2 regions of the Micromonospora sp. BRA006-A genome follow, and region 1 is predicted to be linked to the other one. Evidence: riboswitches for the same ligand, from Rfam matches in the RefSeq annotation. Region 1 holds a riboswitch; the other holds the start of a gene.

What was found. A riboswitch is a leader RNA that binds a small molecule or an ion and turns the genes downstream of it on or off. The one in region 1 is predicted to bind glycine.
Region 2: it holds a riboswitch for glycine, as region 1 does, so the genes downstream of both, gcvT (glycine cleavage system aminomethyltransferase GcvT) here and gcvP (aminomethyl-transferring glycine dehydrogenase) in region 1, are expected to answer to the same signal.

The regions. Positions count from the first base shown of each region.
Region 1 is NZ_JANCLW010000001.1:3,552,914-3,567,167, reverse strand. Features, by position in the region: gene NMK34_RS16180 (FHA domain-containing protein) at 70-522, shown strand; gene NMK34_RS16175 (MerR family transcriptional regulator) at 573-1,274, shown strand; gene NMK34_RS16170 (bifunctional nuclease family protein) at 1,484-1,948, shown strand; gene NMK34_RS16165 (MerR family transcriptional regulator) at 2,093-2,686, shown strand; gene NMK34_RS16160 (group I truncated hemoglobin) at 3,122-3,511, shown strand; gene NMK34_RS16155 (globin domain-containing protein) at 3,514-4,680, shown strand; gene NMK34_RS16150 (DivIVA domain-containing protein) at 4,677-5,357, shown strand; gene NMK34_RS16145 (NAD(P)H-binding protein) at 5,408-6,064, opposite strand; gene NMK34_RS16140 (NAD-dependent protein deacetylase) at 6,230-7,072, shown strand; glycine riboswitch at 7,130-7,220, shown strand; gene gcvP (aminomethyl-transferring glycine dehydrogenase) at 7,294-10,116, shown strand; gene NMK34_RS16130 (DUF5999 family protein) at 10,211-10,411, opposite strand; gene NMK34_RS16125 (chorismate-binding protein) at 10,535-11,728, shown strand; gene pip (prolyl aminopeptidase) at 11,792-12,742, opposite strand; gene def (peptide deformylase) at 12,842-13,351, shown strand; gene NMK34_RS16110 (GNAT family N-acetyltransferase) at 13,331-14,134, opposite strand; gene NMK34_RS16105 (sulfite exporter TauE/SafE family protein) at 14,119-14,254, opposite strand, start outside.
Region 2 is NZ_JANCLW010000001.1:581,510-595,763, reverse strand. Features, by position in the region: partial or broken gene NMK34_RS02965 (transposase) at 1-604, opposite strand, end outside; partial or broken gene NMK34_RS02960 (serine dehydratase beta chain) at 730-1,392, opposite strand; gene NMK34_RS02955 (proline dehydrogenase family protein) at 1,498-2,424, opposite strand; gene glyA (serine hydroxymethyltransferase) at 2,517-3,785, opposite strand; gene gcvH (glycine cleavage system protein GcvH) at 3,792-4,169, opposite strand; gene gcvT (glycine cleavage system aminomethyltransferase GcvT) at 4,201-5,328, opposite strand; glycine riboswitch at 5,467-5,556, opposite strand; gene NMK34_RS02935 (LysR family transcriptional regulator) at 5,662-6,624, opposite strand; gene NMK34_RS02930 (collagenase) at 6,733-9,312, opposite strand; gene NMK34_RS02925 (response regulator transcription factor) at 9,588-10,325, shown strand; gene NMK34_RS02920 (nucleotidyltransferase family protein) at 10,468-10,770, opposite strand; gene NMK34_RS02915 (mechanosensitive ion channel family protein) at 10,977-11,987, shown strand; gene NMK34_RS02910 (cytochrome ubiquinol oxidase subunit I) at 12,081-13,451, shown strand; gene NMK34_RS02905 (cytochrome d ubiquinol oxidase subunit II) at 13,448-14,254, shown strand, end outside.

The DNA of each region.
Region 1 (14,254 bases):
TGTGGTGTTGCCCGGCGGCCAGACCCGCCATTCCCTGACGCCGACCGAACAGATCCGTGAGGTGGTCCCATGACGCGCCCAGACGACGAGTTCCCCCCGCTCGACGTCACTTCGACGCTCAATCTCGGCTCGCTCGACGAAGTGCTGGAGGGCCCGGACACCGATGTGGTGCCGAGCCGGATGTCCGGTTCGTTGCCGCCGGGTATGGCGTTGCTGGTGGTTCGCCGGGGTCCGAATGCGGGTGCCCGGTTCCTGTTGGACCACGATGTGACGACGAGTGGGCGGCATCCGGACAGTGACATCTTCCTCGACGACGTGACGGTGTCGCGGCGGCACGCGGAGTTCCACCGTGACGGTGGGACGTTCACGGTGCGGGATGTGGGCAGCCTGAACGGCACGTACGTGAATCGTGAGCGGGTCGAGGCGGCGACGTTGAGCAACGGTGACGAGGTGCAGATCGGCAAGTTCCGGGTGGTGTTCATCGCCGGTCCGCGCCCGGAGGAGGAGGCCGGCCGGGGGTGAACGAGCCTGCGGCTTCGACGCCGTCCGGGGCGGCGCGGGCGCCTGCGCTGATGAGTATCGGCGAGGTGCTGGCGCAGTTGCGGCCGGAGTTTCCGGACGTCACGATCTCGAAGTTGCGGTTCCTGGAGGCCGAGGGCCTGGTGGAGCCGCAGCGGACGCCGGCGGGTTATCGGAAGTACGGCTGGGACGATGTGGCGCGGTTGCGGTTCGTGTTGACCGCGCAGCGGGATCAGTACCTGCCGTTGCGGGTGATCCGGGAGCAGTTGGCCCAGTGGGACGGGTCTGGTCCGTCGCCGGGGCGGGGGCGGCCGAATCTGGTGGCTGTGGGTCCGGGTGGTGAGGTTCCGGGCCGGGAGCCGGTGGAGTCGGTCGAGTCGTCGGAGGTGCGGCTGGACCGGGCGGGTCTGATCGCTCGTAGTGGTGTGGACGAGTCGACGCTCGCGGAGTTGGAGCGGCTGGGTGTGCTGGTGTCGGATCCGCCGGGGTGGTACGACGCGGATGCGTTGATCATCGCGAGTGCGGTGGCGGGTCTGGCGGCGTACGGGCTGGAGCCTCGGCATCTGCGGGCGTACCGGTCGGCGGCGGATCGTGAGGTCGGGTTGTTCGCGCAGTTGGTGGCGCCGTTGGCGCGGCAGAGCGATCCGGCGGCGCGGGCTCGGGCGGCGGAGACGGCGCGGGAGTTGGTGGCGTTGTCGCAGCGGTTGCACGCGGCGTTGGTGCGGGTGGGGCTGCGGTCGACGCTGGGCCGGTGAGTCGGTGCGAGGGGCCGGGTGCGTGTGCGCCCGGCCCCTCGTCGTCTGTCGGCGCGGAAAGATCTGGTGCGCGGAGCGTGTCGTAGGCTTGCCGGGGTATGCCCGTCCGGCGAGGCGTGGTGCACGTAGCGCGTGGGACTCCCGTGTCCTGGTCCGTGTACCGTGCAGGGAAGGGCGCGGTGCAAGGTGACGACGACACGGAGGCGGCGGTGCGCGAGCTGAGCGTGGTCGGAGTTCGGGTGGAGTTGCCCAGCAACCAGCCGATCGTCCTGCTGCGGGAGGTCGAGGGGGACCGCTATCTGCCGATCTGGATCGGCGCGGTCGAGGCGACGGCGATCGCTTACGAGCAGCAGGGGGTCAAGCCGGCCCGGCCGTTGACGCACGATCTTCTGCGGGATGTGCTGACGGCGTTGCAGGCGCCGTTGCGGGCGGTGGAGATCACCGAGTTGAAGGAGAACGTGTTCTACGCGGATCTGCTGCTCGGTGACGGTGTCCGGGTGTCGGCGCGGCCGAGTGACTCCATCGCGTTGGCGTTGCGGGTGGGTGCTCCGATTCGTTGTGCGGAGCAGGTCCTCAGCGAGGCGGGGATCGTGATCCCGGACGAGCAGGAGGACGAGGTCGAGAAGTTCCGGGAGTTCCTGGATCAGGTGCGTCCGGAGGACTTCGCGGGTTGAGGTGTCCCGCCCGGGTGGTGGCGCGGCGTGTCGCGGTGTCTCCTGCGGGTGAAGTGCGGGGGGCGGCGTTAGGGTTGCCGTGTCGAGTGGTGCGCGTACGGGGAATCGACGCGGCACCGCCACGGGCGCGGGGAGGTTGGTCCGATGCACGAGCCGCGGGATCCTGGTCCGGGTGTGGAACAGCAGGCGGGTGTGGGGCCCGATCCGGCCGGTGACGGCGAGGTCGGCTACCGGGGTGTGACCGCGTGTTCGGCGGTGGGGATCAGTTACCGGCAGCTCGACTACTGGGCGCGTACGGCGCTGGTGGTGCCGAGTGTGCGCGACGCGTCGGGTTCGGGGACGTCGCGGTTGTACTCGTTCCGCGACCTGGTGGTGTTGAAGGTCGTGAAGCGGCTGCTGGACGCCGGGGTGTCGTTGCAGAACATCCGTAAGGCGATCGAGGCGTTGCGGTCGCGTGGGGTGGACGATCTGGCGGGCATCACGTTGATCTCCGACGGGACGACTGTGTACGAGTGCCGGTCGCCGGAGGAGGTGGTCGATCTGTTGCAGGGCGGCCAGGGCGTGTTCGGCATCGCGATCGGTGGTGCGTTCAAGGAGATCCAGGGTTCGTTGTCGCATCTGCCGGCGGAGCCGGTGGGCGGGCAGGAGCCGGCCGTGCCGGCGGTGGAGCCGGAGTCGGACTCGGAGTCGGTGGGTGACGAGCTGGCGGCGCGCCGGGCGCGGCGCCGGGCCGGGTGACCTGCGTCGCGTCTCGTTGACGGGATCGCGCCGCGCCCGAAAAGGGTGTGGCGCGATTCGTGTTCTGGTGACGGGGTGTGGTTCTTTCCCGCGGACCGGGGCGGGTGGACGGTGCCCACCGGGGCGGGTGTGAGTCGCCGCAGGTCACGGCACGTGCGCACGGGATGTCCGAAAAGGACGGTACGTCGTCCATGTTGACGGCTCGTGTCCGGCCGGATGCGGTGCGTCCACCGATTCGCGCCGCGTCGTTCACTGTCCGTGATTGACAGTTCTCGGGATCGGCACAGGGCGGTCGTGAACTGTGCCGGCGAGCGCGCTATGGTCCGTTCCGGTCGTCGGCGTGTCGACGTCACGGTGGAACGCTGTGTGACGCCGCGCCGGACGGCGAACCCCTGCCGCGGCGCTGCCCGCGGACCCCTGGTGGAAGGACCGAGCATGACGGTGACGAGCGAGACCACCCCGATCTCCCACTACGAGCGCATCGGTGGCGCGGCCGCGGTGAAGGCCGCGGTGGAGCTGTTCTACGACAAGGTGCTGGCCGATCCGGATCTGGCCGGCTACTTCGCCGACGTGGACATGGTGGAGCAGCGGCGGCACCTGGCGCTCATGCTGGCGGTGGTGCTCGGCGGCCCCAACGAGTACGCGGGCCGTGGCCTGGACGAGGCGCACCAGCCGCTGAACATCACCGGTGAGCACTACGCGAAGGTCGGTGAGCACCTGACCGCGACGCTGGTGGAGCTGGGTGTGCCGGCGGACGTGATCGCCGACGTGCAGGTCGTGCTCGGGCAGGTGCGGGAGCAGGTCGTGTCGGCGGGGGACGCCTGAGCGTGGACGTCGCACGGCTCAAGCAGAGCTGGTCCCTGGTCGCCGGGCACGGCGACCAAGTGCCGCTCTACTTCTATTCGACGCTGTTCCTGGCACATCCGGAGACCCGGCAGATGTTCCCCACGAACATGGCCGGGCAGCGGGACCGTCTGGTGGCCGCGCTGGGGCATGTGGTGTCCCACGTGGACCAGGTGGACCGGCTGGTCGGGTTCCTGCGGGATCTCGGCGCGGATCACCGGAAGTTCGCGGTGCGCGCCGAGCACTACCCGGCGGTCGGTGAGGCGTTGCTGGCGACGTTGCGGCATTTCTGCGGCGACGCGTGGACCGAGGAGCTGGCCGCCGACTGGGCCGCCGCGTACGGGCTGGTGGCGCAGGTGATGACCGAGGGCGCGCAGGCCGCGGAGTCGAAGTCGCCGCCGTGGTGGGTGGCGGAGGTGCTGACGCACGAGCAGCGCACGTTCGACGTGGCGGTGCTGACCGTACGCCCGCAGTATCTGCTGCCGTTCACGCCCGGCCAGTCGATCGGGGTGTCGCATCCGGCGGTGCGGTCGTGGCGGTACTACTCGCCGGCGAACGCGCCGCGGCCGGACGGCACGGTGGAGTTGCACGTGCGGGCCGCGCCGGGTGGTGTGGTGTCGTCGCGTCTGGTGTACGGGTGCGCGGCCGGTGACCAGATCCACCTGGCGTCGCCGGTGGGGGACCGGTTGACGTTGTGGCGGGCCGGGGCGTCGGATCTGCTGCTGCTCGCCGGTGGTACCGGCTGGGCGCCGGTGAAGGCGCTGGTGGAGCAGGTCGCGGCGGAGGGTTCGGGGCGGCGGGTGGACCTGTACGTGGGTGCCCGGTCGCGGATGGAGTTCTACGACAGCGAGGCGATCGACAAGCTGGCGGCGACGCATCCGTGGCTGCGGGTGTCGTACGTGGCCGGTGCGGATCCGGCCCGGCCGGGTGAGTCGGTGCGTATCGCCGACCGGGTGCTGGCCGACGGGGACTGGCGGTCGCGGCACGTGTACGTGTGCGGCTCGGACGAGATGGTGGGTCATTCGGTGGCGGCGTTGACCGGTGCCGGGTTCCAGCCGGGTCAGGTGCATCACGAGGGTTACGGCAAGCACTGGTACGGCCCGGCGTGGCGGACGATGACGGGGGCTGACGAGTCGGAGGTGAACCGGTGAGCGCGGGTCCGATCAGCAGTTACGACGCGCAGCAGGTGTCCGGTCCGGTGCAGGTGCGGTTGACCTCGGACCGGGTGCGTCGGTGGGAGTTCGGGTCGGCGGCGTTCACCCGCCGCGGCTATGACCAGACCGATGTGGACCGGTTCCGGTTGCAGGTGGCCGACGAGCTGGATCTGCTGGCGGCGCAGGTGGCGAACCTGCGGGCGGAGAACGAGCGGCTCAACGACCATCTGGAGCTGCACCGGCACGGGGTGATCCCGAGCACGGAGGCGGCGGTGGCGCCGGCGGCGAAGGAGGTCAACCTGTTGTCGGCGGCGCAGCGGGAGGCCGAGCAGATCATCGCGCAGGCCCACGACTACGCGCGCCGGGTCGCCGAGTACGCCCGTACCCAGTATGAGAGTTACATGCGGGCGGCGGCGGAGGAGGCGAAGCGGGAGGCCGAGCGGGCGGTGACGGAGTACCGCAGCGCGGCCGGGAGCGGCTTCGACGACTCGGTGGCGACGCGTGAGGCGTTGCGGATCTTCGGCGAGATGATGATCTCGCACATGCAGGCGGCGGCCCGGCACCTCGACGACGGCAGTGAGCAGTTGTCACGCACGATGGAGCGCATCGCGCGGGAGTTGCCGCAGGGCGGCGGGGCCGCGCCGCAGCCGGCGTTGTCGCGGCACCAGCGTTGAGCGGTGTCCCGGCCCGCGCGTGATCGCGGGCCGGGACGCGCCGGCGGGTGTCAGGCGGTGACGGCGGCGATCGCGTCGGCGATGGGGGTGTCCCCGCCGACGAGTTCCAGGGTGTGCCCGGCGGTGGCCGGGGCGTACAGCAGGGCGAGCAGCACCCGGGCCACGTCGGCGCGGCTGATCGCGCCGGGTTCGACGTGCCGGGCCAGGGTGATCCGGCCGCCGGGTTCGTCGTCGGTGAGGCGGCCGGGCCCCAGCACCGTCACGTCGAGGTCCCGCGCGGTGACGTCGTCCTCGGCGGCCTTCTTGGCCCGCAGGTACGCCGCCCACACGTCGTCGGTGCCTTCAGCCGGTGCGGCGTCCACGCCCATGGAGGAGACCAGCAGGTAGCGGCGTACTCCGGCGCGGGTGGCGGCGTCGGCGAGCAGCACGGCGGCGCCGCGGTCGACGGTGTCCTTGCGGCCGGCGCCGCTGCCGGGTCCGGCGCCGGCGGCGAACACGACTGCGTCGGCGCCGGCCAGGTGGGCGGCGAGGGTGCCGGCGTCGGTGTGTTCCAGGTCGCACACGACCGGTTCGGCGCCGGCGGCGCGTAGCGCGGCGGCGTGGTCGGGGTTGCGGATCAGCCCGAGCGCGGTGTCTCCGCGTCCGGCCAGTTCCCGCTCCAGCAGTTTGGCGATCTTTCCGTGCCCTCCGGCGATGACGACGCGCATGGGCTCAACCTAGCCCGGTACACCGCCCGCCGCCGGGCGACCGGCTTCGTCGATCATGAGGTTGGCGGCCCGGCACGCCGGCCCGGACGACCGCCGACCTCATGATCGACGAAGTGGGGTGGGCGGGGAGGGGCAGCGAGCGGCGCGGCGAGGGACCATGGACGGGTGAGTGAGGCGTTCGAGGAGTTGACGCGGCTGGTGGCCGCCGGGGACGTGGTGGTGCTCAGCGGCGCGGGCCTGTCCACCGAGTCGGGCATCCCGGACTACCGGGGGCCCAGCGGCGCGGCGCGCCGGCACACCCCGATGACGTACCAGGATTTCACCCGTGATCCGCTGGCCCGGCGTCGGTACTGGGCGCGCAGCCACCTGGGCTGGCAGACCATCGCCCGGGCGGTGCCCAACGACGGGCACCGGGCGGTGGCGCGGCTGCAGAACGCCGGGCTGCTCGGCGGGATCATCACGCAGAACGTCGACGGGCTGCACACCGCCGCCGGCGCCACCGGTGTGATCGAACTGCACGGCCGCCTCGACGAGGTGACGTGCCTGGACTGCGGCAACGCCACGGGCCGCGACGAGCTGCACCGGCGCCTGTCCGAGGCGAATCCGGGTTTCGACGCCCGGGTGGCGCGCGTCAACCCCGACGGTGACGTGGATCTGCCCGACGAGGCGGTGACCGGGTTCCGCACCGTCGACTGCGCGCTCTGCGGCACCGGCATGTTGAAACCGGACGTGGTGTTCTTCGGCGAGACGGTCCCCGCCCCGCGTGTCGCGGACTGTTTCGCGCTCGTCGAGCGGGCCCGGGCGCTGCTGGTGCTCGGCTCGTCGTTGACGGTGATGTCGGGCCGGCGGTTCGTGCTGCGGGCGGCCCGCCACGGCATCCCGGTGGCGATCGTCAACCAGGGCGTCACCCGCGGCGACGGGTACGCCGCGCTGCGCCTGGACGCCCCGCTGGGCGCCACCCTGTGCGCGCTGGCCGACCGGTGCGCGGCGGCTCCGGCGCCGGTGTGATCAACCCCCGGGACATGAGCCGGAAACACGCCCGCTGGTAGCGTTGGGGGTGCCGGTACCACCCACGTGGGAGAGACCGTCGACCCGACGGCGCCGAAGGGGCAGATTCTCCCCGGAACCTCTCAGGCAAAAGGACCACGTGGGCAGGCGCTGTGGAGCGCGTCAGCGCGACTCAGGGGGAGGCCGACCCGTCGACCTCGCCCCACCAAGGAGCGCAGCGCATGACCGCAGAGCAGTTCGCCGACCGGCACATCGGCCCCGGCCGCGACGACGAACGCCGGATGCTGGACACCGTCGGTTACGGCTCCGTCGACGAGCTGATGGACGCGGCGATCCCCGAGGTGATCCGCTGGCACGGCACCCTCGACCTGCCCGCCCCGGCCGGCGAGCGGGAGGCCATCGCCGAGCTGCGCGCCCTCGCGTCGCGCAACACCGTCGCCGTGTCCATGATCGGCCTCGGGTACCACGGCACGCACACCCCGGCGGTGATCCGCCGCAACGTGCTGGAGAACCCCGCCTGGTACACCGCGTACACGCCGTACCAGCCGGAGATCAGCCAGGGCCGGCTGGAGGCGCTGCTGAACTTCCAGACCATGGTCACCGACCTGACCGGGTTGGCCACGGCGAACGCCTCGATGCTCGACGAGGGCACCGCCGCGGCCGAGGCGATGACGCTCGCCCGCCGCGCGTCCAAGAGCAAGAGCCCGGTGTACGTGGTCGACGCCGACGCGCTGCCGCAGACCGTCGCGGTGATCGCCGGCCGGGCCGAGCCGCTCGGCATCGAGGTGCGCGTGATCGACGTCGAGCGCGACGAGTTGCCGGCGGAGTTCTTCGGTCTGCACCTGCAGTACCCGGGCGCGTCCGGGGCGGTCCGTGACCATCGGGCGCTGGTCGAGGCGGCGCACGGCGTGGGCGCGCTGGTGACGGTCGCGGCGGACCTGCTGGCGTTGACGCTGCTGCGCCCGCCGGGCGAGATCGGCGCCGACATCGCCGCCGGCACCACCCAGCGCTTCGGCGTGCCGATGGGCTTCGGCGGGCCGCACGCCGGTTACCTGGCGGTGCGCTCGGGCCTGGAGCGGATGCTGCCCGGCCGCCTGGTCGGGGTGTCCCGCGACGCCGACGGGAACCCGGCGTACCGGCTGGCGTTGCAGACCCGCGAGCAGCACATCCGCCGGGAGAAGGCGACAAGCAACATCTGCACCGCCCAGGTGCTCCTCGCGGTGATGGCCGGCATGTACGCCGTCTACCACGGCCCGGACGGGCTGCGCGCCATCGCCCGGCGTACCCACGAGGCGGCGGCGCGGCTCGCGGCCGGGCTGCGCGCCGGCGGCGTCGAGGTCGCGGACGTCGCGTTCTTCGACACCGTCACCGCGATCGTGCCGGGCCGCGCCGCCGAGGTGGTGGCCGCCGCCGCCGAGCGTAACGTGAACCTGCGTCTGGCCGACGCCGACCGGGTCGGCATCTCCTGCGACGAGACCACCACGCCCGCGCACCTTCAGGCGGTGTGGGCGGCGTTCGGCGTCGACGGGTTCGACGGCGACACCGATACGGCCCTGCCGGACGGGCTGGCCCGCACGTCGGACTTCCTCACCCACCCGGTGTTCCACAGCCACCACTCGGAGACGGCGATGCTGCGCTACCTGCGCCGCCTGGCCGACTTCGACTACGCGCTGGACCGCGGCATGATCCCGCTGGGGTCGTGCACGATGAAGCTCAACGCCACCACCGAGATGGAACCGATCACCTGGCCGGAGTTCGCGCACCTGCACCCGTTCGCGCCGGACGCGCAGACCGCCGGGTACCGGGAGCTGATCGCGCAGCTGGAGGGCTGGCTGGCCGAGGTCACCGGCTACGACGCGGTCAGCGTGCAGCCGAACGCCGGGTCGCAGGGTGAGCTGGCCGGGCTGCTGGCGATCCGCGGCTACCACCGGGAGCGCGGCGAGGCCCACCGGGACGTGTGCCTGATCCCGTCGTCGGCGCACGGCACCAACGCCGCGTCCGCCGTCATGGCCGGCATGCGGGTCGTGGTGGTCGGCTGCGACGCCGACGGCAACGTCGACCTGGTCGACCTCGACGCGAAGATCGACAAGCACCGGGACGCGCTCGCCGCGATCATGGTGACGTACCCGTCGACGCACGGCGTGTACGAGACCGGCATCGCCCAGCTGTGCGCGAAGGTCCACGACGCGGGCGGTCAGGTGTACGTCGACGGCGCGAACCTCAACGCGCTGGTCGGGTTCGCCAAGCCGGGCCGGTTCGGGGCGGACGTGTCGCACCTGAACCTGCACAAGACGTTCTGCATCCCGCACGGCGGCGGCGGCCCCGGCGTGGGCCCGGTGGCGGTGCGTTCGCACCTGGCGCCGTTCCTGCCCGGTGACCCGCTCGGCGCGCGCGCCGACGGGCGGCCGGCGATCTCGGCGGCGAACCACGGGTCGGCGGGGATCCTGCCGATCCCGTGGGCGTACCTGCGGATGATGGGCGCCGGCGGGCTGGCCCGCGCCACCGGCGTGGCCGTCCTGGCCGCGAACTATGTGGCGGCGCGGCTGCGGGCGCACTTCCCGGTGCTGTACGCCGGCAACAAGGGCCTGGTCGCGCACGAGTGCATCCTGGACCTGCGGCCGTTGACCAAGGCCACCGGTGTGAGCGTCGACGACGTGGCGAAGCGGCTGATCGACTACGGCTTCCACGCGCCGACGATGTCGTTCCCGGTGGCCGGGACGCTGATGGTGGAGCCGACCGAGAGCGAGGATCTGGCCGAGCTGGACCGCTTCTGCGACGCGATGATCGCGATCCGGGCGGAGATCGACAAGGTCGGCTCGGGGGAGTGGCCGGCGGGGGACAACCCGCTGTCCAACGCGCCACACACGGCGGCGATGGTGTCGGCCGACGAGTGGCCGCACCCGTACCCGCGGTCGGTGGGCGCCTACCCGGCGGGTGTGGACCGGGCGGGCCGCTACTGGCCACCGGTGCGGCGCATCGACGGCGCGTACGGCGACCGGAACCTGGTCTGCTCGTGCCCCGCGCCGGAGGCGTTCGAGGACTGAGCGGCTGACGCCGGGGCGGTGGGCTCTCGCCGCCCCGGCCGGCGCGCCGGACGGTCATGGCCGGCGCGTACGCTCACTGACGCTGCGTGATCGCTCAGGCGACGAGGGCGTGGCGGGCCGGACCCCGGTGCGGGGCGATGGTGCGCCCGTCGGGGAGCAGCTCACCGGTGTCCTCGAAGACGATGACACCGTTGCAGAGCAGGCTCCAGCCCTGCTCAGGGAAGCAGGCGAGGACGCGGGCGGCCTCTCGGTCGGTCGCGTCGGCGGAGGGGCAGGTGGGCTGGTGCTGACACATCGGGTTCTCCGGACTGTGGGGGCACTGTGTCATGGTTCACATGACCAGTGACGCACAGTACCAAGGAAAACTGAGCGGCAACGAGCAAGGATGCGTCTTGTTCACCCAGAATGGGCTGAACGGATGACCCGTAACGGCCCGGACGTCGTGGAAGCGCTCCCACAGGTGGAGGTCGATGCACCCGGCGCCCCGCCCGGATGCCGCCGCCGAATCGTCGAGACCGCTCGGCTTTACTGGCGAATCGGCGACGGCGGCGACCCCGCCGACCTGGCCCAACGCTTCCTCGCCGCACACGGCATCGACCGCGACGACCTCACCCGGCCCGGCCGCCACGACCCGGACGCCGCGGTGTGCGGTGCCGCGCTGTATCTGTCCGCCGCCGCCGGCGCGTACGCCATCGGCGTGTCGCCCGGCGCGCCCAGCCCCGCGCCGGCGCTGCCCGACCTGGTCGTGGTCGTCTACCACCACACCGGCCGCCCGGCCGCGCCCCGGCCACCGGCCCCGGAGCCGTGGCGGCTCGGCGACTGGCGGGACAGCTGGACCCCGGCCGCGCACGCCGACGCCGTCGGCGCGGTCCGCGCCGCCATCGCCCGCGGCGACGTCTACCAGGTCAACATCGTCGGCCACGCCGCCGCCGGCTACACCGGCGACCCGCGCACCGCGCTGGCCCGCCTCGCCGCGCTACCAGGTGCCCGCTACGGCGGCACCCTGCACGGCCCCGGCTGGGCACTCGGCTGCGCCTCCCCGGAGACCCTCATCGCCGTCGAACACGGCCGGCTGGTCACCCGCCCCATCAAGGGCACCCGCCCGGCCACGGCCGCCGGACGCCGCGACCTGCTCGCCTCGGCCAAGGAACGCGCCGAACACGTCATGATCGTCGACCTGGAACGCAACGACCTCGCCCGCATCGCCCGCACCGGCTCGGTGCGCGTCGACGAGCTGTTCGCCGTACGCCGCTGGTGTGACCTGTGGCAGGCGGAGTCCACGGTGTCGGCGGCGCCCGCCGACGGCCTCGGCCTGGCCGACCTGCTGCGCGCCGTCTGCCCCGGCGGCTCGGTCACCGGCGCACCCAAACACGCCGCCCTGGCGCACATCGGCGCGCTGGAGCCGGTCGGTCGCGGCGCGAGCATGGGCGCGCTCGGCTGGGTCGGCCCCGACCGCCTCGACCTGGGCCTCACCATCCGCACCGCCGCCGCCGACGGGAACCTGCTGCACCTGTGGGCCGGGGGAGGCATCACCTGGGACAGCGACCCGGCCGCCGAGGTCGCCGAGGCCGCCGCCAAGGCCGCCCCGATCCGCGCCCTGCTCGCCGGCTGACGGCTCGGCGCCCGGCCTTTTCGCGGCGGCTCTGCTGGGCGGTAGCGGTCGTGCGCGGCGCGCTCAGCCGGCGGCGGCGAACTCGTCGAGGGCGGCGACGACCCGCTCGCTGATGCCGTGCCCGCCGCCGTGCCCGCCGGACTCCACGATCTCCAGCCGCGCGTCAGGCCAGTCCCGGGTCAGCTGCCACGCGATGTCCGGCGGGCCGCTGACGTCCAACCGGCCCTGCACCAGCACCCCCGGAATGCCCGCCAGCCGGTACGCGTCGCGCAGCACCTGCCCGTCCGGCTGGAAACCCCGGTTCGTGAAGTAGTGCGTCACCAGCCGGGCGAACCCGTACCGGAACACCGGATCGGCGAACCGCGGATCCGGCGCGAACCCGCCCGCGAGCGACACGTGCACGTCCTCCCAGTCACACCAGTCCCGCGCCGCCCGTTCCCGCACCGCCGGGTCCGGGTCGTTCACCAGCCGCGCGTACGCCGCCGACAGGTCACCGTCACGGTCGGCCTCCGGCACCCCGTCACGGAACCGCGCCCACTCCTGCGGGAACACCCGGCCCATGTCCCGGGTCAACCACACGATCTCCCGGTCGGTGTTGGCGACCACGCTGAACAACACCAGCGCGCTCACCCGATCCGGGTGCCGCTGCGCGTACGCCAGTGCCAGCGACGACCCCCACGAGGCGCCGCACAGCAGCCACCTGTCGATCCCCAGATGCGCGCGCAGCACCTCCATGTCGGCCAGCAGATGCCCGGTGGTGTTCACCGACAGGTCGGTCGACGGATCCGACGCCGGGGGAGTGCTGCGCCCACAGCCACGCTGGTCGAACAACACGATCCGGTACGCGGCCGGGTCGAACAGCCGCCGCCACGACGCGCCCGCACCCGAACCCGGCCCGCCGTGCACCACCAGCGCCGGCCGGCCGGCCGGGTTGCCGCACGTCTCCCAGTACACGCGCTGCCCGTCCCCGACGTCCAGCATCCCCTGCGCGTACGGCTCGATCGGCGGATACATACGGCGGCCTCCCTGCGACGGTGTCCGCACACCCTACGAGCCCTGCCGTCCCGGCGGGTGACCCCCACGCAGAGGTAAGCAACGGATAGCCTTCCGGGCATGACTATGCGCCCGATCCGGATCATCGGCGACCCCGTGCTGCGCACCCCCAGCGAACCCGTCACCAGCTTCGACGCCGAACTGCGCGCCCTCGTCACCGACCTGATGGACACCCTGCTCGGCGCACCCGGCCGCGCCGGCGTCGCCGCACCCCAGATCGGCGTCAACGCCCAGGTGTTCGTCTACGACGCCGACGGCCGGCGCGGCCACATGATCAACCCCACGCTGGAGCTGTCCGACGAGCTCCAGGACGACGAGGAGGGCTGCCTGTCCATCCCCGGCCTGTACTTCCCGACCCCCCGCGCGCTGCACGCCACCGCACACGGCTACGACCAGCACGGCGAACCGCTCACCGTCACCGGCAGCGGCTTCCTCGCCCGCGCCCTGCAACACGAGACCGACCACCTGCGCGGGCGCCTCTACGTCGACACCCTGCGCGGAGACACCCGCCGCCGCGCCCTGCGCGAGATCCGCGCCGGCCGGTTCGACTCACCCAGCCGCGGCCGCTGACGTCAACGCGCACTCGGTGAACCCGGCCACCCGGGAGAACCCCAGCCGCTCGTACAACCGCACCGCCGCCACGTTGTCCGCCCGCACGTTCAACGTCACATGATCCACCGACACGCGCAGCCGGGCGCACAACGCCGCCACCACACCCGCACCCAGACCACGACCCCGCGCCTCCGGATGCGTCGTCACATTCCCCAGCGCCGCGACCCGCCACCGCGGCGAGAACACGTGTACCCCCGCCACCGCCACCAGCCGACCGTGCTCCCGTACCCCCACGTACTGGCCCGTGTCCAGCATCCGCGGATCGAACCAGTTCCCCGGATACGCCACCGCGTACAACCCGGAAAGCTCCGCCGCGTCCGCCGGCCCCAACGGCTCACCAACCGCCGGCACCGCCGCCAGCCGCCCCGGATCCGTCAACGCCATCCGGTGATGCGCCGCCGCCTCCGACACCACGAACCAGCGGCCCACCGCCGCCTCCAGACCGGGGGACAGGTGCGCCCACATCCGCGCCGGCAACACCGGCGCCGCCTCCGCCAGCAACCCCGCCAACTCCGGCACCCGATCCGGCGCCGCGAACGCCAGCAACGTCGGCAACTCCACCCCGTGATACAGCAACACCACCTGGTCGCCACGCCGGAACCACGACGTGTACGGCCAGAAGAAATCGTCCAGATCACCCAACTGGTACGCGTGCAACACCGGATCCCGGCCCAGCAGACCCGCCAGCACCGCCCGGTCGTGCTCCGCCCGCACCGCCACCGCGATCAGCCCGCCATCCACTGGTCATAACCCAACCGGGCCACCAACGCCAGCACCACCACCAGCAGCACCACCCGCACGAACCCGGCACCCCGCCGCAACGCCATCCGCGCGCCCACCGCCGCCCCCACCACGTTGCAC
Region 2 (14,254 bases), 3.0 Mb from region 1:
AGCCAGATGACGGCAGCGATCAGGACGAGGCCGGCTCGGTAGAGGGATGCGCGTTTGGCGTATCGCGTTGCCAGGTCACGCCACTGCTTGAGCCGGTTGAAGCAGCGTTCCACGACGTTGCGCTTCTTGTAGATCACCTTGTCGAAGGCCGGTGGTCGCCCGCCGTGGCTGCCCTTGGCGGCCCGGCGAGCGACCTGGTCGCTGCGTTCCGGGATGACGTGCCGGATCCCGCGTTGTCGCAGGGCTCGGCGGGTCGAGTCATGTGCATAGCCCTTGTCCGCGATCAGCACCTCCGGTCGCTTGCGGGGCCGCACTTGTCGGGGAGCCCTCTTGTGGCGGGCGCCAGCGGCATGCTGGTGCGTCCGCACGATCGACGAGTCGATGCCGATCGTCCACTGCACCGGTGTGCCGTCGTCATGCACCTGTGCCCCGGCCAGGATCCGATGTCCCGTCAGCGGTCCAGCGGCGCACCCGTGCGTAGCTTCCACAAGATCCCGTTGATGACCTGGCGGTGATTCCGCCACCGCCCCCGAGCTCCGCCAGGTTCCGGTAGCAGCGGCGCGATCACCGCCGACGCCTCATCGGTCAGCTCACCACGACGCACCGCCGGCACATCGTCAACGATCAGCCATTGAGCCATTTTCATCGTGACGGCGCAGGTCACGGGCGGTGTGGGAGGCCGGTGTCCAGGTAGGACGAGGCTCCCGGTAAGACAGCAATCGACCAAGACTCGCGCATCACCCGCCAGATCTCCAACAGCCCCGCCCGCACGTCCGCCTCGCTACGCCAGGCCAGCTCGTTGGCGAGCATCACCTCACTGATCGACAGACCCGTCTCGGACGTGACGGTCAGCAGTTCCGCGCCGGTCAGGAACGGATGCCGTACCCGGGTCGTGTCCGCCTTGATCCGGTCCGCCCCGGCCGCCGCCTCGTCCACCACGAACCCGCCGCCCACCGAGTAGTACGTGCGCGTCCGCACCTCGTTCCCGGCCGCGTCGTACGCCGCGAACGTCATCCCGTTCGGGTGATACGGCAACGAGCGCCGGCGATGCAGCACCAGATCCGCGTCCGGGTCGAAGTCGATCCCCTGGCTACCGAACAGGTCGAGCCGCCGCTGCGTGCGGATCCGCTCCACCCGAGGCCCGACCGAGTCGGTGTCGACAGTCTCCGGGACCTCGCCCTCCAGCCCCAGCAGCACCGCCCGGTCACTGCCGTGCCCGTGCCCGGTCGCCCCGAGCGAGCCGAACAACTCCGCCCGTACGCGCGCCACACCGGCGAGCTGCCCGTCGGCCTTCAGGCCCGCCACGAACGTACGAGCGGCCCGCATCGGCCCGACGGTGTGCGAGCTGGACGGCCCGATACCGACGCTGAAAAGATCGAAAACACTGATCACGGCGCAATGCTCCTGTCATCGCCACGGACGACGGTCTTCGGTTCCGCGTGACCGCCCATGGCTGCCTGGTCCGCGGCGAACGATGCCGGAAGCTCCGCGTCGCGCTCAGTCGGCGGCGCCCGGCTTGAAGGATCGAGCCAGGAGGAGCAGGTTCGCGGGCTTCTCGGCAAGCCTGCGGGTGAAATACGCGTACCAGTCCTGTCCATACGGCAGATAAACCCGTACGCGGTACCCCTCCCCCGCAAGCCGCGTCTGCTCGTTCGCGCGGATGCCGTACAGCATCTGGACCTCGAAGTCGGTGGTGCTCCGGCCACCGGCGCGGGCGAGTCCGATGGCGCTGTCGATCAGGCGGGGGTCGTGGGTCGCCACCATGGGATAGCCCTGGCCCTGCATCAGGATCCGCAGGCACCTGTCGAATGCCTCGTCGATCTGACGCCGTCGCGTAAAGGCCACCGACGCCGGCTCCGCGTAGGCTCCCTTGACCAGGCGCACCCGGCTCCCTGCGTACGCGAGGCGCTGGCAGTCCGCCGGGGTACGGTGCAGGCACGCCTGCAGCGCCACGCCCACCCAGGGAAATTCGGTACGCAGTTCGTCCAGTACGGCCAGCGTCAGGTCAACCGTGGTGTGATCCTCCATGTCGAGGGTCACCGTGGCGTCGGCGGCAGCCGCAGCGGCACAGATGTCGCGTGTCAGCCGATAGGCGTGTCGGCGACCGTTGTGGGGCAGCGCGCTACCGAGCGCCGACAGTTTCACCGACACCTCGGCCATACCGGGCATCCGCATCGCGGAGAGCAGGCTGAGATACGCGTCCCGTACAGCGGCAGCCTGCTCGACTGTCGTCGTTCCTTCGCCGAGATGGTCGATCGTCACCCGCATCCCGGAATCGACGATGCGCCGCGCCACTGCGATCGCCTCGTCATTCACCTCGCCGGCAACGAATCGTTGCACCACGCCCCGGGTCAGGGGGGATCCGGCCACGATTCTCCGGAGTCGGTGACTGCCGGCCGCCATCAGCAACAGCTTGTTCGGCAATTGGGGTCCTTTCTCGGGGCTGTTGTCGCCCTCAGGAAGCAGAGCGTGACGAAGTGATCTAGCACCCGCGGAAGCTCGGGTTCCCCGTACGGTCAGGAGGTGTGGCCGGGATGGAGGGGGTACCGATCGACGAGGCGAGCCACCCGCGTGCGTAGCGACGTGTCAGCCTCCTTGCCAGTCAGAGCACCGGCGATGATGTCGGCCACCTCCATGAACTCCGCTTCGGAGAATCCTCGGGTGGCGAGACCGGAGGTGCCGATCCGTAGCCCGGAGGTCACCATCGGCGGGCGGGGGTCGAACGGCACGGCATTACGGTTGACGGTGATGCCGACGCCTTGCAGCAGCCGCTCCGCCTGCGCGCCATCGAGATCCGCGTGACTCAGGTCGACCAGCACCAGGTGCACGTCGGTGCCTCCGCTGACCACCCGGATGCCGGCCTTCGCGACCTCGGCGGCGCCGAGACGATCGGCAACGATCTTCGCGCCGGTCAGGGCACGCCGCTGCTGATCCTGGAACCGCGGTTCTCCGGCGATCCGAAAGGCCACCGCCTTCGCGGCCACGACATGCGCCAGCGGACCACCTTGCTGGCCCGGGAAGACCGCAGAGTCCAGCCTCCGCGCGAGATCGGTGTACGCGCTGAGGATGGTGCCGCCCCGGGGGCCGCCGAGGGTCTTGTGCGTGGTCAGGGTGACGACATGGGCGTGAGGCACCGGGTTGGGATGCAGACCGGCCGCGACCAACCCGGCGAAATGTGCCATGTCCACGAGCAGGTATGCATCCACCTGATCGGCGATCCGCCGGAACCGGGCGAAATCGAGCGTCCGAGGGTAGGCCGACCAGCCGGCGATGAGCAGCTTCGGCCGATGCTCGCGCGCCAGCTCTTCGACCTCGTCCATGTCGATCAGGTGGTTTTCGGCGCCTACGCGATAGCTCACGGCCCGGTACAGCCGCCCCGAGTAGTTGATGCGCATGCCATGGGTCAGATGACCGCCGTGAGCGAGGTCGAGCCCGAGGATGGTGTCACCCGGCTGGAGCAGAGCAGCCATCACGGCGGCGTTCGCCTGCGATCCGGAATGCGGCTGCACGTTCGCGTACGTGGCACCGAACAGCCGCTTGGCCCGGTCGATCGCCAGGCACTCGATGTCGTCGACATGCTCGCATCCGCTGTAGTAGCGCCGCCCCGGGTAGCCCTCCGCGTACTTGTTGGTGAGGGCCGATCCCTGCGCCTGAAGCACGGCTCGGGGCGCGAGATTCTCGGAGGCGATCATGCCCAAGGTCTCGTGTTGGCGGCGTAGCTCCCGGCCGATCGCCTCGGCGACGACGGGGTCGAGGTCGGCCAGATCATCGTCGAAGGCTGCCATCGGGGCCTACCGCGACTCGTTGGAGAAGGCGCGGTACTCGTCCGGCGACATCAGGGAAGGCACCTGCGCCAACCGGACCCGCAGAAGCCAGCCTTTGCCGTACGGATCGACGCCGATCAGGCCCGGATCGGCGATGACCGCCTCGTTGACGGCGACGACCTCTCCGCTGACCGGGAGGTACAGCTCCGCGACCGACTTCGTGGACTCGACCTCTCCACACACGTCACCGGCAGTCAGGTGGCTCCCCGGCTCGGGCAGTTGCACATAGATGACATCACCGAGCGCTTCGGCGGCGAAAGCGGTGATGCCCACTTCGGCCGGCTGAACCGAGTCGTTGACCCACTCGTGGTTGAGGCTGTACTTCAGGTGTTCCGGTACGTTCATGACGCTGAACCCTCGCAAGGAATGGCCGCGATCACCGCGGACGACGGTAGAACGGAAGAGGGACGATCTCGACGGGCTCGGTGGTCCCCCGGATCTGCACGGCCAGCCGGATGCTGTCGCCGGTGCCGGCACGGATGCCGGCCATCGCGATCGGTCGTTTGAATGTGGGTGACGGGGCGCCGCTTGTGATGAGGCCGACCGGATCAGCACCATGGCCGTCGTCGGTCAGCGTCACCACCTGCTGGCCCGCTCGGGGAATTCTCTGCCCGGACGCGACGAGGCCGACGAGCCGACGGGTGACGCCGCTCTTGTGGGCCTCGGCCAGCGCGGCTCGTCCGACGAAGTCGCCTGGTTTGACGAAGGACACCACCCGCCCCAGCCCGGCATCGAACGGGGTGACGTCACGGCCGATCTCTGCGCCGTACAACGGCATCCCAGCCTCGATGCGGAGGGTGTCGCGGCACGCCAGCCCCGTGGGCGTCAAGCCGTGACGCCGACCGGCCACAAGCGCTGCTTCCCACGTGCGGACCGCGTCTTCGGCGTGTACGAGCAGTTCGAAGCCGTCTTCGCCGGTGTAGCCGGTACGAGCCACGACGGCTGGCCGACCGTCGATGTTCAGTAGCGCTACGGTGTAGTAGCGGAGCCGGGTGAGTCCCGTACCGGTCAGGGCTTCCACGATGGGGGCGGCGCGCGGCCCCTGCACCGCGATGATCGCCCGCTCGTTCGTGCGGTCGGCGGCCCAGGCCGCGTAGTCCGCACAACGGGTCCTGATGGCCTCATGTACGACGCGTGTGTTGATGGCGTTGACGACCAGCAGGTACCGGTGCGATGCGAGGCGATAGGCAACGAGGTCGTCCAGCACCCCGCCGGCGGCGTCGCAGAGCATGGTGTAGCGCGCGCCGCCGATCGGTACGGCGGACAGGTGCCCGACCAGAGCGTAGTCCAGTGCTGCCGGGGCCTCCGGCCCCGACACCTCGAGCTGACCCATGTGGCTGAGATCGAAGAGGCCGGCCTGTTCGCGTACGGCGCGGTGCTCAGCGAGCTCACTTCCGTAGCGAAGGGGCATCCGCCAGCCGCTGAAGTCGGTGAATCGAGCTCCGTGTCCTATGTGCGATGCATGCAGAGGTGAGCGGAGCAGAGCCGCAGGATCCTGGTGCACGGGGGCGCTCCTCGTCCCGACGCACGCGGCGTCGAACGGTCGGTTGCCTCCCGCTCTGTCATTGACCTGAGAGCTTCACCGCTGCGTCAGCGGCTTGCACCGTGGGTGAGACGACGGTCGTCTGCTTTCCAGAGTCACCTCGCCTGCACGGTAATGGGGCCTGAGAGTTTCTTGGGAGTTTGCTCCTTCGGCGCTCCGAATGAACGGAGTCTCTCCCGTGCAGGTTCGAATGGTGTCTATGTAGTTGTGGGCCATTCGCAGGTTAGATGACGGCATATACCGCGTCAACATCATCCTGCCCATAGCTGATGCCTATATATCGCCGTCGGATCGCTACGACGCTGCGGGATGGGCGTGGGGGTTGGCCCGCCACCATCGGGCGAAGGCAGCGTTGTCGTTGACGTGATCCAGGTAGGCCCGGGTGATGGCCTGGAACAGGATGCTGCTCTGTGCAGAGGTCAGCGCATCGCGCCGCCAGACGACCATCAGCCTGGCCAGCAACTGCGGCTCCCCGCGCAGCGGCAGCACCCGAGTCCCGGCGGCCGGGGCCCAGGTCGGGTCGACCAGCCGGACACCGTCTCCGGCGGCCACCAGTGGGTGCGCGGCGCCACTCGGCGCTTCGTACCGGATCTTCGGCTCGAAACCTGCAGCGCGGCAGGCCCGTCGCAGCGAGGCAAGTGAGCCGTCGTCCGGCCCCGGCGGGCACACCCACGATTCGTTTCTCAGGTCGGCCAGCCGCACCTGCTCGTGGTGGGACTGCGGGTGGGAGGCGGACATGGCGACGAAGATCGGGTAACGGGGGATCAGTGGCCGGCTGGTGAGCGTGGGACCGATCGGCATCTCGAAGCCCTCAAGGATGCCCAGCAACGCGGCATCCAACTGGCCCCGGGTGAGTGCCTCCACCAACAGGCGCGAGGACGGCTCGATCTGCAGCGCGATCTCCGGATCCGGGAACGCTTCCGCGACATGACGTACGATACTGCCCGCGCAGGCGATGTGGACGGTGCCGAGTCGGAGCAGGCCCGGATTGGGGTGCCGGTCGCCGAAGTCCTCGACGAGCGCGTCGACCTCGGCCAGCACGACGCGGGCGCGCTGGAGCACCTGCTTGCCGAGTTCGGTCGGTTGCATACCGGTACGGCTTCGGACGAACAGCGGCCCACCGACCATCTTCTCGATCCGATGCACCTGGGCCGTCAGCGCGGGCTGCGACAGACCCAGGCGGGCGGCGGCGCCGGTCACGCTTCCGGCCTCGGCGATGGCACTGATCGCCCGCAGGTGGCGCACATCGATGCCCATGACCGAGATTATGCACGCGACCGCAGGCGGCCCGGTGGCCACAGGCCAGGCGGGCGCGCCGCCCGGCGACTCCCGCCGGGCGGCGCGCTCATACCCATCACATGGGGTTCAGTAGCGCGTGCTCACCGTGGCGCCGGAGCAGGCGGTCTTCCCGTAGAGGCTGATGTAGTGGTACCCGGCGGCCGGGCTGGGGATGGCCAGCGACTCGGTGTTGCCGGCCCCGGCAGAGGAGCGGGTGGCGTTGCTGGTGGTGGCCCAACTCGACGGACTGTAGTAGAGATCGCAGTTGCCTGTGCCGCCGGCTGCGGCAATGGTGAGGGTGCTGACGCCGGCGGGCAGGTAGATGTACAGGTAGTCGTAGTTGCCCGCGGTCGCGGAGCGTCCGCTGCGCTGGCAGTCGCGGTCGAGGGTACGCGTGTCAGTGCCACCGCATTCCGGCATGGTGGTGCCGCCGCCCGTCGTGACCGAGATGGTCTGGGACGATCTCGCGGTCGCTCCCTGGTTGTCGGTGACCGTCAGCGAGACGGTGTAGGTGCCGGCCGCAGCGTAGGTCTTGCTGGGGTTGACGGTCGACGAGGTGCTCCCGTCCCCGAAGGCCCACTGCCGTGAGGCGATGCTGCCGTCGGCGTCCGTGGACCGGTCGGTGAAGGTGGCGGTGAGCCCACTGGTCGCCACGATGAACGAGGCGGACGGCGGCTGGTTGGTCGGGGGCGGCGTGGTGCCCCCGCCGCAATCCCCTGCCGCGCAGCGCGTCAGCCAGGCGTCGAAGTCGGCGTCGTAGCGCGAGCCGATGGTGCTGGTGAGGTACGTGCGGGCGGCGTTGAATGCCCCCGATCGGTAGTATCCGAGCACTGTCGTCATGTCCGGCCGATGGGACTGCATCATGTACCGCACGGCCAGGTAGCCCCAGTTGTAGATGCGCGTCTGGTCGTTGTTGTAGGTGGTGTCGAACAGCGTGCGCAGCGCATAGGTGTGGTTGCCCGCCTGGTTCTGGGCGCTGGTGTAGGTGACGTTCCGGTAGGAGTAGGAGACGTACTCGGCGAAGCCTTCGATCCACCAGATGGTAGGTGTGGTGATGTTGGCGCTGAAGTCGCCGTACATGTTGAACCGGCCATCGAGGTAGTGGGTGTACTCGTGGTTGAGGTTCCAGATCTGGAAGGCCGGCCGGACCCACTCGGCTTCGTAGGCGATGAACCTTGCCTGGTTGCTGGGGTCCGACGGGTTGCCCTCCAGGTACATACCACCGTTGTTCGTATCGATGCCGTAGATGGCGCCCGCGTAGGTCTGGTAGTCGGTGCTCGAGTTGAAGACGACAACCTCGATGTCGGTGTTGACATCGCCTGCCACCGGCCCGCTGTCCCCGACCAGGCTGTGGAAGTAGGCGTCCTGGCCCTTCAGGCTGGTGCAGGACTGGCTCAGTTCAGCCGAGGTCATGTCCTGCGCGACGATCTTGATCGATGGGCTGCATGTGTAGTTGATCGTCAGGACAGAGCTGGTCAGCTGGGCGGAGAGGTTGCAGGTGGTGTAGTAGGAGCAGTTGGCGACGTCGTATGCCTGGGTCATCTCGGCGACGCCGACCCAGAGCGGCGCGGTCGGGCCGGTCATGTTGCTTCGCGAGAGAAGCGCCGACGCCATCGGCCGCGCGATGGGCTTGAGCGGGGCGTGCTGCAGGAATCGTCCGAGTTCCCGGCCCGCGTTCGACGTGAGGTAGCCGTTGTCGGTGCCGAGGAGACCGGCGTGGGTGTTGGCGAAGTTGTACAGGTTGTCGAGCACGGTGCGGTCGCCCTGCACGGCGGAGACGAACGCGGGCACCTGGTGGCCTCGGAACAGCACCGTGTAGACGTTGTTGACCGCGTTGAGCATGTACCAGGACGAGGTGTACGACGAGTTGAAGCCGGTCAGGAGCCGGTTCACCACGAACAGGTATCGGGCGTTCTCCTGTGCGCTGTCGATGAGCGTCACCGCCTCCGCCAGGGTTTCACCGTTGGCGTCGGTCACGTCCCAGGCGCGTGCGTTCGCGAAGAAGGCGTCGAGCGCTGAGCGGATCGCGGTCTGCAGTGCCGGCCCGTACGTTCCGACGCTCGTGTCGTACCACTGCACGTAGTAGCCGGCCCGCAGGTAGAGAACGAGCTGGGGCATGCCGGTGGAGGGGTTACCCGGGTAGCCGGGCGAGCCGTCCCGCACGGCGTACGCGACGCTTGCCATCTGCGCCTCGCGGAAGGCGTTGTAGGCATCGCTGCCGGAGAGGCTGAACAGGCTGTTGATGCAGTCGACAGTGGATCCCTTGATCTGGCTGACCAGTGCCGATCCCGTTCGGCCGGTGAAGTCTGCGGGGCTGCAGGCGGCAGCGGCAGCGCGAGACCCGGCGTCCGACGGCCGAGCGCGTCGCTTCGCGGTTGCGGGGCGGTCGTAGTCGACGCGGGCGGCGTCCTTCGCGGCCGGCTGCGGCGGGCGCTTGTGTACGGGGAGCGCCTGCTCGCTCACATGGTCTACCCGGTCCTTGCCCCGAACAGTCGCATCGCCCGCTGCCGGCGGTGCCGCATCGGTCTTTCTGGCCTGCTGCCCGGGTGGCACGGGCCGCGCCGAGTTCGCGGCGGCCGGCGGCGCGATGATGCCGCAGGCGAGCGTCAGCGCGGTGAGCGCGCCGAACAGCTGACCTAGTCTTCGCCGCAATGGGTGTCCAGACATGCTCTCTCCTCATGGGCGAGGGTGTGATCCAGCAAAGGCGCTGACGCACTTCGATGGATGCTTGGGGGGTGGACGCTAGCCAGGCGGCTCCGGCGGCCACAACGAGTCCACAGCGGGCGGTCAGGGTGGCCCGCCTGGGCCTTACCGGAACCTGTGAGCGATGCGTCGAGGGTCGTCGGATCGATCAGGCGACGTGATGGACACATGACATGAAAGCGGGCGGTCCGGTCGTGCGATCGTCCAGGTGTTCACGATTCAGACACCGGACGGCAACCATGGCGACCATCTTGCTCATCGACGAAGACCATCGCTATCGGCGGCTACTCGGCGATCAGTTGACGCGCTTCGGTCATCTGGTCACCGAGATCGCCCTCCATGAGAGCGGGCGGACGCTGTCCGACCTGACCTGCCACACCCACCGGAGGCCGGATGTCGTGATCGTAGACCCGGTCGTGCCGGCGGTGGACGGGCTGCTGCTGATGCGCCTGCTGTGTGTCGCGTCCCGCCGCCCGGTTCTGGCACACAGCATCAGGGGCATCGACGACGACGTCGTCCGCATGCTACGCGCCGGCGCAGACGGATTCCTGCCGAAGCCGTGTCCGCCCACGGTGGTTGACGCCTGCGTCGGCGCTCTGCTTCGCCGGGTTCCGCCGGCACCGCCTCCGGCGCCGTCCGAGGTCGGCGCTCTTCGCATCGATGTGGCAGGTCGCAGCGTCACCGTGGACGGGCGGCCCGTGGCGCTGACGCGTACCGAGTTCGAGCTTCTCGCCTATCTGGCGGAGCACCCCGGCCGGGTGGTGCCACGGTCGCAGCTACGGACGAGGATCCGCGCAGAGGGTCTGCCGTCGGCGGCGTCCCTCGACGCCTTGCTGTGCCGTCTGCGGCGCAAGCTCGGCGAGCGCTCGACAGGCACGAAATACCTGCACACCGCTCGGGGGCGGGGAGTCTCACTGCGACCGGTTCCCGCGCGGGAGCAGATCACGCAGACATCCGGGAGCGATGCGGCGCGTTGATCGCCGATCGTTCTGGGCCGCGCCGCGGCGCACTTCATGGAGGACCGCGATGCGTTGCGGCAAGGGACGTGGTCCGGCGGGCCGTTACCAGACGAAGCAGCGATTAGCAGGTCGACTCGGGCAGCGGGCTTCGAGCGCCGGGTCACATCACGACGCGGACACCAGGCCAGCGTTCGGTGGGGCGGTGGCGGGCGAGTCGCCGCCGGGAGATCTCCGCGCTGGCCCTGGCCGGGTTGCGCCGCCACACCCCATCGAGCAGATCGTCGGGGCCGTGGGGCGCGCATACCGTGATCTGGTCATGCGCGTCGAGGCGTACGGCCACGGCGGTGGCGTACTCGGGCCAGGTGGCAATGGCATCGGCGACGGTCCGCAACGGCGCCACCGGACCTCCGCCGAACTTGGCCGGGTACCAGGTGTGCACCGCGGCCTGGTTTTTGCCTCCCACGGCGGATTCGGCTAGCGCGGATGATCACGGGCGACCTCCTCGCCACCCGAGCCCCGGGCGGCGGCGCCGCGTGCCGCGGCCGCCGGGGGACTTCGGCCGGTCGCGATGTACGCCCGGCGATCGGCCGTCTCGTGACACGCTGCCGTGGGGACGACCCGGACGGGAGCGGAAGTAATGACCATCGGTATCGCGGTGAACGGCAACTGATGGGCCGAGCGGTGATCATGCTGGCCGCGGTGGCGGCGGCCGTGCTGGTGGACGTGCTCAGCGGCGTACTCGTCAACCGGATCGCCCATGGTCGCTACAAATGGCTGCTGGCGCCGCTGCGCCAGGCCTGCCGCCGCCCGACGACCGCCGTTCTGCTACTCGCTGGCCTCTACGCCGCGCTGCCGGGAGGGCCGGGCCGGTGGCTGCGCGAGGGCCGGCACGCCATCCTGTTGCTGCTGATCGGCAGCGTCGCCTTGCTGGTGGTCAGGGGGCTGCACGTCGCCGAGATCGTGGCGTTCAGCCGGCTGCCGGCCGGGGTGGTGGCCGACCGTCGGATCCGCCGCACTCGCACCCAGATCCGGCCGGTGCGACGGTTGACCTCGACGGCGGTCACGATCGTCGCGATCGGTCTGATCATGACCACCTTCGAGCCGATACGCCTGTTCGGCATCTCGGTGCTCACCTCGGCCGGTGTGATCGGCGCCGTGATCGGCCTGTCCGCCCGGACCGCGCTGGGCAACGCCTTCGCCGGCATCCAGGTCGCCTTCGCGGACGGCCTCTACATCGGTGACGTGCTCGTCATCGACGGCGAGTGGGGTCGCGTCGAGGAGGTGAAATTGACTAACGTGGTGATCCGGCTCTGGGACGACCGCCGGCTCATCCTGCCCACGACCTACTTCACCGAGCGCCCGTTCCAGAACTGGACGCGACACGAGACCCGGGTGGTCGGCAAGGTCCAGATCCACGTCGACCACACCGCCAACCTGGACGACCTGCGCGTCGAGGCGCAGCGCCTGATCGAGGCGTCGCCGCTGTGGGACCGGCACCAGTGGGTGCTTCAGATGGTCGATGCCAACCCGCAGACCGTCGTCATCCAGATCCAGGCGTCCGCCGCCGACGGGCCGAGCGCCTGGGACCTCCGCTGCGACCTGCGCGAGGCGATGGTTCGCTACCTGCGGGAGAAGCACCCGCAGTGGCTGCCCCGCACCCGCAGCGAGTACAAGCCCTGATTCCGCGCCCGGGATGCGGCATTCGCGTTGCCGACCAGCAGCCGGGCCGTTAGACCACCATAGGGCTGACACGCAACGAAGGTGGGGAACCCGATGCTGGTTGACCTGCTCGCCCAGGACGCTGCCCCGGGAGACCTCATGGCGGCGCGGGTGCAGATGGCCCTGTCCCTGGGCTGGCACATCGTGATCGCCTCGTTCGGCGTCGGCATGCCGGCGGTCACCGTCTTCGCCGAGTGGCGCGGTCTGCGCACCGGGGACCCGACCTTCACCCGGCTGGCGCGCCGCTGGGCCAAGGCGATGGGCGTGCTGTTCGCGGTCGGCGCGGTGTCGGGGACCATCCTGTCGTTCGAGATGGGGCTGCTCTGGCCCGGCCTGATGGGCCGCTTCGGCGACGTGATCGGCCTGCCGTTCGCGATGGAGGGCATCGCGTTCTTCGTCGAGGCCATCTTCGTCGGGATCTACCTGTACGCCTGGGACCGGGTGCCACCCCGGGTGCACCTGCTCTCCGGACTGCCGGTCTGTGTCGCGGGCGTGGCGTCCGCGTTCTTCGTGGTGTCGGCAAACGCCTGGATGAACCAGCCCCGCGGCTTCGACCTGGTCTCCGGCGAGGTCACCGACGTCAGGCCGTGGCAGGCGATGTTCAACCCGGCGACGCCGCCGCAGACCCTGCACATGATCGTCGCGGCGTTCATGGTGACCGGCTTCGGCATCGCCAGCGTCTACGCGGTGGCCCTGCTGCGCGGCCGCCGGGACCGCTACCACCGGCTCGGCTTCGCCATCCCGTTCACCGTTGCTGCGGTGCTCTCCCCGGTGCAGGTCGTGGTCGGCGACTGGGCGGCGCACTTCGTCGCGGAGTACCAGCCCACCAAGCTCGCCGCGATGGAGGGGCTGGCCCGCACCGAGGCCGGCGCGCCGCTCTCGCTCGGCGGCGTCTACGTCGACGGGGAACTGCGGTACGCAGTCGAGGTGCCCAACGCCCTGTCGCTGCTGGCCAGGTGGGATCCGGACGCCGTGGTCATGGGCCTGGACCAGGTGCCCGACGATCAGGAGCCACCGGTGACGGTGGTCAAGTGGGCGTTCCAGCTGATGGTGGCCATCGGCTTCGGGCTGGTGGCGCTTTCCGCCTGGTGGGCGCTTGCGTGGTGGCGGCGTCGGGGTCCGCCGCGCTCGCCGTGGTTCCTGCGGGCCGCCGCCCTGTCCGGGGTCGCCGCCGCCGTCGCGGTCGAGGCCGGCTGGGTCGTCACCGAGGTCGGGCGGCAACCCTGGATCGTGTACGGCGTGCTGCGCACCGCCGAGGCGGTAAATCCGGCGCCGGGCCTGGCCACCGGCCTGGCCCTGGTCGCCGCCGTCTACGCGGTGCTCACCGTCGCCACCGTCGCGGTTCTGTGGCGGATGGCCTGCCACCGCGACGAGCCGGTCGCTCCGCAGGAGGGCGTACCCGAACCGGTGGACAGCGGCCGATGACCGTCGTCGACGTCCTGCTCGGGGTGCTGCTGGCCGGTCTGACGCTCTACACCCTGCTCGCCGGCGCGGACTTCGGCGCCGGGATCTGGGACCTCCTCGCCGGCGGGGCGCGCCGCGGCGCAGCCCGCCGGGAACTGATCGCGCACTCGATCGGCCCGGTGTGGGAGGCCAACCACGTCTGGCTGATCCTGGTGATCACCCTGTTCTGGACCACCTTTCCGCCCGCGTTCGCCGCGTTCGCCTCCACCCTTTACATCCCGCTGACCCTGGCCGCGCTGGGCATCATCGGTCGTGGCGCGGCCTTCGCCTTCCGCAAGGCCAGTCACACCCTCACCGAGCAACGCCTCTACGGCGCCACCTTCGCGCTCTCCTCGGTGGCCACCCCGTTCTTCCTCGGCTCGATCGTCGGCGCAGTCGCCTCCGGTCGCGTCCCACCCGGCATCGCCGAGGGTGACATCTGGCGCAGCTGGCTCAATCCCACCTCCATCTACGGCGGACTGCTCGCGATCGGCGTGTGCGCGTACCTCGCCGCGGTCTACCTCATCCACGACGCGCGCCGCGCCGGTGCCGCCGACCTGGTGGCCCAGTTCCGCCGCCGCGCCCTGGTCACCGGCATAGTGGTGGGCGTCGGCGCGGCGGCCGGGCTGGCCGTCGTCGCCGCCGACGCGCCGGACCTTTTCGCCGATCTTCGGGGCCGGGCGCTCGCCTTGGTGCTGCTCTCGTTCGCCGCGGGGCTCGGGTCGCTGGTGCTGATCGCCACCGGCCGCTACCGGGCGGTGCGGGTGACCGCGGCCCTCGCGGTC